Regions from separate parts of the Rhizobium sp. PL01 genome, predicted to be linked through region 1. Evidence: predicted binding sites of a transcription regulator. Region 1 holds the regulator's gene; the other holds the start of a gene.
What was found. Region 1 encodes LexA, which represses DNA repair genes until DNA is damaged. Its sites were predicted from a motif close to TGTTCNNNNTGTGTTCNG; they were not measured.
Positions count from the first base shown of each region.

Region 2: R6X40_RS16285 (putative DNA modification/repair radical SAM protein) is a predicted target of LexA. The motif match lies at 1,911-1,928, and genes of this name have one in related genera.

Region 1 covers NZ_JAWQUM010000002.1:290,049-294,460, reverse strand. Annotated here, with positions in the region: tRNA gene R6X40_RS05825 (tRNA-Ser) at 458-547, opposite strand; gene R6X40_RS05820 (hypothetical protein) at 1,169-1,387, shown strand; tRNA gene R6X40_RS05815 (tRNA-Cys) at 1,614-1,687, opposite strand; gene lexA (transcriptional repressor LexA) at 2,112-2,822, opposite strand; gene R6X40_RS05805 (hypothetical protein) at 3,063-3,341, opposite strand; tRNA gene R6X40_RS05800 (tRNA-Asn) at 3,561-3,635, shown strand; partial or broken gene R6X40_RS05795 (hypothetical protein) at 3,888-4,209, opposite strand; gene R6X40_RS05790 (APH(3'') family aminoglycoside O-phosphotransferase) at 4,378-4,412, shown strand, end outside.
Region 2 covers NZ_JAWQUM010000006.1:196,501-200,912, forward strand. Annotated here, with positions in the region: gene R6X40_RS16280 (UdgX family uracil-DNA binding protein) at 1-675, opposite strand, end outside; gene R6X40_RS16285 (putative DNA modification/repair radical SAM protein) at 675-1,907, opposite strand; gene R6X40_RS16290 (type 1 glutamine amidotransferase domain-containing protein) at 2,034-2,594, shown strand; gene R6X40_RS16295 (pyridoxamine 5'-phosphate oxidase family protein) at 2,632-3,135, shown strand; gene R6X40_RS16300 (flavin reductase family protein) at 3,212-3,808, opposite strand; gene R6X40_RS16305 (hypothetical protein) at 4,060-4,236, shown strand; gene R6X40_RS16310 (AraC family transcriptional regulator) at 4,254-4,412, opposite strand, start outside.

The sequences.
Region 1 (4,412 bases):
ATTAATCATGACAACAACGTGGCGAAAATGCGAACGGTTAACCGTGCCGGAATGAAACAATTGGGATTATGGTTTACGAATAGTTAACGCCGCGCCGCGCGGATATGAGCCGAGAGGATCGAAAAGCACCTGAAAATGCATGTAATGAAGGCGCGAAAGTGGACGAATACGTGCTCCTAGCAGACATATTCAATGCTGTCGCAGCGAATACCGACGATGGTGCCATCGATGTCGGAAATAAATGTGGAAGATACTGTGAACCAGGCGGTAATGCAGGCGCCGGTCTGCCGATCTGCAAGAGACCGCCAGCCGCCACGATAACCATGTTCTACGTGTGAACATCCGGCGCCTCAAGGAAGGCGTAGGCCCGTTATACAATCATCAAACCACGCAGGATGAAAAAAGCACTCAAGCGCGGTGGAGGGCATTTGTGTCTACGATGGATTGGGGCGGAAAATGGCGGAAGAGGTGGGATTCGAACCCACGGTACGGTCTCCCGCACGCCGGTTTTCAAGACCGGTTCCTTAAACCACTCGGACACTCTTCCTGATGACGGGCATTATGATGATACCGTTTTGACCGGGCGGTGGTTTTCCCGTGCAAACATTTGGACATCAGCCTGTCACGGCTCGCTTTATAGCTTGCCGATTGCGAACGTCAACCGGTTCTGCAGTATGCCGCCATCGCCTGCGATGCGTGCCCGGCTGGCTGAACCTTGGATGCTGCCGGTAGCGCAACGGGGAAAGGTCTTGAACACAGTAGTGTGTATTGCTGCTCTCGCCATTGTTCATCGCAATTTGCGGAGACGGCGACGCTCATAAAAATCCAGATTCGGGCCGCCGTAGATACGCTCGTCGCTACTACGCGGCACCCTGGTCGCGTCGCTTCTACTTGGCAGTGGCTTGTGACCGCGTCCCCCTCGTCCATCCCGATGGTCATAGGCAGAGCAGACCAGATCATAATTGCTGCGTGTGAGGCGAATGGATGATGGCCTGTCACCGTTCGGCTTAATCACCGCGAGAATGTTTCATCGCTTGCCGAAATATGATATCTTGCACTCCTACGCATTGAGTACGCATCCAGCAGTGGAACGCCCGTGGCCAGCGTGTTGCAGCGTCGGTTCACCCGTTAAAATCAAGTGCTGCAAAGCGCGGTGAAGGAGAATGCAATGCATTATAGCGTGCAGTTTTTCACCTGGACCCCGAAGCAGGGCGTTCACCAGGTCGGATCGACGATCGAAATCGATGCGGTCAACCCCAAGCTCGCGGCCGTGTCGCTGCTGGGGCTAAGATTGGACGAGACCGGTGCAGCCAAGAAACTCGCAGTGCGCGTCTGGACAACACCGGATGACAGCAAGGCTGATTGCGCCTGCTTCTATTATCATTGAGCAATCCCCCTGCTTCGCGATGCACCGACGGGGATTATGCAACGCTATCGTTTGTCAACGACGGCATGGTCTCTAGCTGTCCAGGCAAGATGGGAAGACGGAAACCTATCGATCCGATCTCTCTGAAAACTCTTCACAAGAGTGAAAACCCGCTGAGCGCGACCTATCGGCAAGGCCATCGACGCCTGCGCTTCTTCCCTGTCAATTTTCTATGTGTGGGAAAGTTTGGAGGCCTCGCCCGGAATTGAACCGGGGTGCAAGGATTTGCAGTCCTCTGCGTCACCACTCCGCCACGAGGCCTCACGAGTTCAAATAATCGAACTGTGGCGGCGGTTTAGAATGATCCTAGACAAATCGCAAGAGGATATTTCTGAAAATATCCTCGGTCGTTTGTGAAATGAAGTTTCCGAGCCGCTCTCCCACAGGCTTAAGGGGATGAGATCGCTACGGCCCGCACCTTTGAGATGATGAGGCTCGCGTTCCGATCGCGAACCTCATTTGTGATTTCACGCACCCAACTGGTCATCGTAGACAAAGACACATTTCAGGGCAGGATCCGTTTTTGACACCGGCATTCGAATTGAGAGGCGGTTTGCTTTGGATATATGAAGCGGCATGGCAACGACCGAGCTGAACGGCAACAGGACCGGCTTCATCCAGCAAAGTCCATAACCAAAAACTCATCTCCAAGCCGCAGGCAGGTCGAAGATAAAATTCGGCAAGATCAATGATAACGGCGGATCAGCCCGACGAGTTTGCCCTGTATCTTGACCCGGTCCGGCCCAAAGATCCGCGTCTCGTAGGCGGGGTTGGCGGCTTCCAGCGCAATCGAGGCGCCTTTCCGGCGGAACCGCTTCAGCGTCGCTTCCTCGTCATCAACCAGGGCGACGACGATTTCGCCGGGGCTGGCGCTGTTCGTATTGCGGATGATGACCGTGTCGCCATCCAGAATTCCTGCCTCGATCATCGAATCACCACGCACTTCCAGTGCGTAGTGCTCGCCGTTACCGACCATCTCGAGGGGGACGGAAATATCATGCGTGTTGTTCTGGATCGCCGAGATCGGCACGCCGGCGGCGATCCTGCCCATAACCGGTATCGAGACGGTGTCGCTGTGTGAGGCAGTCTTGACAGGTGCTGGGGGCACTGGTTGTACGCCGAGGCTGCCCTGAATGACGCTGGGTGAAAAGCCACGCTTGGGCTGGAGGCTCATTGAATAGGCCTCCGGCAACTTGATCACTTCCAGCGCCCTCGCCCGGTTGGGAAGGCGCCGGATGAAACCCCGCTCCTCAAGCGCGGTAATCAGCCGGTGAATGCCGGATTTCGACGCAAGATCCAGCGCATCTTTCATTTCATCGAATGATGGCGGCACACCCGATTCTTTCATTCTTTCGTGAATGAACAGAAGCAGTTCCTGTTGCTTGCGGGTCAGCATGAACGATCACTCCAGAATCGAGAAACAAATCAAGAACGAACACTATCTGTTCCATATGTGTTCCGCAAGTCCCTAAAATTCATCGAATGTTTTCAGAGATAAGTGTCGTTTCTGACGATCGGGTTGAGGTCTTGCATGTTGTTGTCTCCAGAGACTCGCATTCACTCGCTCATGGCCTTCCCCTTTTGAAGAGCCCTTGGGTGATTCCGAACGTGAGAGGATATGATGATCGGCATTGTTCTAGTTGGATGCCGGCCATTTTCGAGCCCACCAGACCGAAAATTTGCGCCGCTTACGCCGAATGAAGGCGAGATCATGCGACAGGACGAGTAGGCCCAGCGGCACCATCCAGAAGCCGAGGACAGGCAGGAAACCGAGAATGCCACCAAAAATCAAAACGCCGCCGATGGCGATACGCAGCGGACGTGATTGCGGCAGCCGCATCCGCCATGAGCCGATAACCAGCTCCTGTGTTCGGGCGTCGATGCCGAATTTTTTCGTTTTCTGCGGTTCTGCCATAAATCTCACCTATCAAACATAAAGCCTGCCCCGATACCGCTGCAATGCCGCGATGCCAAGGGTTTGGCTTGCGTGACATCGAGAATGCACCACTCCCCACAGATGGGAAGTTCTCCACAGTCTGACAAGATTGTGCATTTTTTTTGAAAAACCGCTTGGCAAATCGGAAAAGCATTTGTATTAGCAGCCTCACTTCTGCAGCACACACCGCGCAGACGTTCCCTGGTAGCTCAGCGGTAGAGCATTCGACTGTTAATCGACAGGTCGCCGGTTCGAATCCGGCCCGGGGAGCCAGTTTTCAAAGGCCTTGCTGAAAAGCAAGGCCTTTTTGGTTTCTGGTGACACCGCACCGCCTCTCGTCTGATTTCGCTGTTCTACCGATAGCCACTGGCATCCGCTATTTTCCCCGCCTCCTGCACCTCTGTCATGTCGCGCCAGCAGTCCGTCCGCGACCCGCCGAGATCGGCGAACTCTCAGATCTTTGCGAGATCCCGCTTGACGTGGATTGTACGGTAAAGCGGTTCCGCTCCGAGTCCGTTGCCTGGGCCGCAGCAATTTCAGGCCCTTTTCGAGCGAGTGTTCCCAGACCGGCTTGTCCCACTCGGTCATATGCTCGCCGCCCGAGATATCGTTGATGAGAATATCGAGTCGTGATTCTTCGCGGCGGATACGGTCAACCAAGAGACGCGACTTCCGCGTGAACAAGATGATCCACCGGCACTGCAATGCCTTTGCCGCCAGCCTCCGCGACCAGTTCGGCCGTCTCTTCGATGATGGGGATTCGAGGCGGATGGTCCGGTGGTGCCGTATGTGGAGGCGCAGATTCAGGACTTTCTCGCCGAATTTTACGGGTAATCGTATCCCTCACCGGCTTTCCTCCGTAAACGCGCCCGGTGTAAAAACCTGGAGATTTTCTGTTCCGGGCTAATGAAATCACGTTCGGCAATATCCATGTCGTGCTGGGGCGCGACATCGCCTTCGCCAGACAAGACGAGGGGAATGAAACCTGACTGATTATCAATACGGATCAACCCGGTTGACGGGCTTTTCTCTTGGAAGCCAATGGATTGC
Region 2 (4,412 bases), on a different contig from region 1:
CAGCCGGGCCGGATTGAAGATGTTGGAAAAATAGGTGCGCCAGAGCGCGTCCGTGGCGTCGGTCAGCATCGGATTTTCTGCCGGCTCCGCTGAAACCGTCAAAGCGCCGCCGTCCCATGCTGCCGTTCCCTTGGGGGTGGCGATGATCCAGTCCATGTCGGTAAAACGGCGCTGGAAAAACGGCGCCGTGCGCGCAACGATATGATGGTCAGGCTCGAACCAGGCCAAAAAACGCCGGCGCGCATGCCCCCGCTCAGTATCGATCTCCTTGAACCGAACGAAGGCCGTCATCTTGTGACAGTCGCGCCGCACGGATTTTTCCATCGCGTGCAGCTGAGCCACATCCGCATCAGAAAGCACCTCCAACAACGTGCGTTCCGCCTGCAGCCGGAAGAGGACCCGATAGAGAAGCTGGAAACGCGCGGGATCTCTATGACAGATCACAGCTTGCGCCAATGACAGGAAAACCTTCGGCACCGCGAACGTTGGCGCTGCCCCAGCACCGGCAATAGGTCCTTCCAGCGCTTCAACGGCAGGTTCGAACAGATCGCCCGCCGATTCGTTTCTGCAACGCCAATCGACCGTCTGCGGCGTCGTGTGGGCAAGCAGCAGAGACCGGGCAGCTTCCCGCCACTCGGTCAAATCCCCCCGGCCCTCCAGCACCACCGTCACCATCACAACAGCGCCAGCTGCTGCGGTTTTGGCTCGAACATGGCCCGCAGATCAGAGCGATCGATCAGCCGATGCGGCGTCCAGCCCTCGGTCAAAACGAACGATTGGACTTTCTTGATCGAAACGTGCAGCCGTGCCAGGTCCTCCAGTCGCAAACGGCGGTGGCGGCGCGCTGAGAGGATGCCGTTGACCGCCTTGGTTCCCAGCCCCGGCACACGCAACAGCATCTCACGTTCCGCCGTGTTGATATTCACCGGAAAGCGATGACGGTTGACCAGTGCCCAGGCAAGTTTCGGATCAAGCTTCAGGTCCAGCATGCCATCCGGCTGGTTCTCGGTAATTTCCTCGATGCCAAAACCGTAGAAGCGATAAAGCCAGTCGGCTTGATACAGCCGGTGCTCGCGCATCAAGGGCGGCTTGATCAAGGGCAGGTTCTTCGACGCATCAGGAATGGGGCTGAACGCGGAGTAATACACCCGGCGCAGGCCGTAGCTGCCATAGAGCCGGGCGCTGGTGCCGAGGATGACCTTGTCATTGGCTTGATCGGCGCCGACGATCATCTGCGTGCTTTGGCCGGCCGGTACGAAACGCTTGCGCCGCTTGGTCTGCAGCGTCGGATCATTGGCGGCCTCGATCTTCAGCCTGAGCTCGCCCATCGACTTGCGAATATTGGCCGGCCGCTTTTCCGGCGCCAGCCGGATCAATCCTGTATCGGTCGGCAGCTCGATATTGATCGATAGACGATCGGCATAAAGCCCGGCCTGCTCGATCAACAGCGGCGAGGCCTCCGGAATGGATTTCAGATGGATATAGCCACCGAAATTGTGGGTGACGCGTAATTCCCGTGCAATGCGGACCATTTCCTCCATCGTGTAGTCCGACGAGCGGATAATTCCGGATGAGAGGAACAGACCCTCGATATAATTGCGCCGGTAGAATTCCAGCGTCAGCCAGACAACCTCCTCGACGCTGAACCGCGCCCGCTCGACATTGCTGGAGGACCGGTTGATGCAATAAGCGCAGTCGTAGATGCAGAAATTCGTCATGAGGATTTTCAGCAGCGAAATGCAGCGGCCATCTGGCGCATAGGCGTGGCAAATGCCGGATCCTTCCGTCGAACCCAATCCACCGGACTTCGACGAATCCCTCTTCACCGTTCCGCTCGATGCACAGGAAGCATCGTATTTGGCAGCATCGGAAAGGATGGCCAATCGTTCGTTCAGCGATTTCTTCATAACTGTTCATGATATGTTCTTATGCGTTTTCAGTCAATGTGCGAAAAACGCGACATGTCGGAACGATTGCCTGAGGCGCCCGTTGTAAGCGCGAACCCTCCCAAAGCTTTCAAAAGGAGATGCGCGATGCCGTTCATCGACAAATCGAAAATCCTCATCCTTGCCACCCATGGCTACGAGCGCTCGGAACTGCGCGTGCCATTGGACGAGCTGAAAAAGCGCGGTGCCGACGTCAAGATCGCCGCGATCGACAAGGATCCGATAAAGAGCTGGGACAAGAAGGACTGGGGCGACACAGTGAACGTCGATCTTCTCGCCAAGGATGTCAAAATCGATGATTTCGACGCGCTGGTCCTGCCGGGCGGTCAAATGAACCCGGATATCCTGCGCCAGGACGAACAGGCCATGCGTGTTGTCAAAGAATTCGTCGCCTCCGGCAAGATTGTCGCAGCGATCTGCCATGCGCCGTGGTTGCTAATCGAAGCTGATGCCGTTCGCGGCTTGAAAGTGACCTCCTATGTCTCGATCAAGACCGACATGAAGAACGCCGGTGCCATCTGGTCGGACGAGCCCGTCGTCGCCGACAAGGGTATCGTAACCTCCCGTAATCCGGGCGATCTCGACGCTTTTGTCAAAAAGACCGTCGAGGAAATCGAGGAAGGCCGCCACGAGCGCCGCGCCGCCTGACCGCGTGCCTCCCAATTGATCAAAAAGAGGAACAATAATGGCTGATATATCGAAGACGAAATCGGATCCGTTGCAACAGCTTTGGGATGTTCTTGGCGATGTTCATGCTGGCATGCTGGGCGTCGAGGACTCCGGGCAGCACATGCAACCGATGGCACCGTTCATCGAAAAGGAAACCAATTCGATCTGGTTCTTCACCCGCACGGACAGTGATCTGATTAACTCGGCGCGGACGGGCAACCGGGCGCATTTCTGTGTCATCAGCAAGGATCACGACTATCATGCTTGCCTTGCTGGCGCGATCGATGAGGTGAAGTCGCGCGAGCATATCGACAAATACTGGTCGGCTCCAGTGGCTGCCTGGTTTGAAGGCGGCAAGGACGACCCATCGTTAACGATGCTGCAGCTGAAGCTTGATGACGTGGCAATCTGGGCGTCGACCAACAGCACGCTGAAATTCGGCTGGGAAATTGCCAAGGCCAACCTGACGGGCAAGGAGCCGGATCTAGGCTACCACACGCAGATCTCACTGCCGCATTAACCCTCACCCGCATTGACCCCTCAATCGTGCGGATGGAATGCCCTGCCCGGGTCCCCTCGGGTCGGGCATTTTTCGTCTATAGAGAAACCCGGCCGTAGCGGCCATTGCTGTAGACAAGCGAGTGCCCATCCCCGGCGACGATGGAGACGACGCGGCCGAGAATGATCGCGTGGCTGTGGCGCTCGATCACCTCGTCGACTTCACAATCGATCCCGGCAAGCGCACCACGCAGCACGGAGGCGCCGCTTGCCAGCGTGAACCATTCGGCACCGTCATAGCGCTCGATGCCCTTCAGTCCGCCCTTGCCGGCAAACCGGTCGGCGACGTCCTGCTGATCAGCACTGAGGATGTTGACACAAAAATGGCCGTAGCGGCTGATAATCGGCCAGCTGGAGGAACTGCGGTTGATGTTGACGATCATCGTCGGCGGATCGACGGACAGGGCCGTGGCCGAAGTCACGGTCGCTCCGGTGCGCTCATCGCCGACCCCGGCGGTAATGACGGAAACACCTCCCGACATCCGCCGCATGGCCGATTTCAATGCATCCTCATCCGCCACATGCGCAAAGGACTGCTCCTGCCGCGGGGCGATCCGGTCGAGCGAATTTCTCAAAGCGACGTTCATGCGGGTCCACTCTTTTGCCGTCTCGTTCATGGTGACGGATTTACGCATGAAAGACGACACTGTCTCAAGCAAAGAATGCCCGCCGCCGCCAGCTAAGCTGGATCGATTTTTCAATCATCATAAAATTTATAGATTATATTATTTTCCGCAAGACAGCGGATTCTGCGACAGTTGCATCCTGCCGAAACGCGGCAACTAACAATAAGACATCATTTTAATAGACTATTGACAGGACGGCCAATTGTGTCAGGATTGTGTTAACGACCGTTAACCGATCCCAGCGAACAGCGGAGAACTGCATGTTTTATCACGGTGGAATGACCCTCGGTTACCTGACGCCTCCGGTGAAAAAGGAAAAAGCCATCCGTGTTGAAATGCCGGTTCGCCAAAGCCGCGAAGAACAGACCGAATTCGAACAGGAGCGCGATCAAGAGCTGAGCCGCGCGTTTTTGACACCCTGGCACCTTTTCTACTGATCGGCAGATAGGCTGATCTATTCCCCAGTTGCCGCCCCCTGGCCATGGGTGCCGATGCTGGAATACATGCCCGTCGTGCGAAACTCCGTCGGACTGGCGCCGAAATAGCGGCGGAACACCTTGGCAAAATAGTTCGGATCCTCGAAGCCGGACATCACAGCCACCTCCTTCACCGA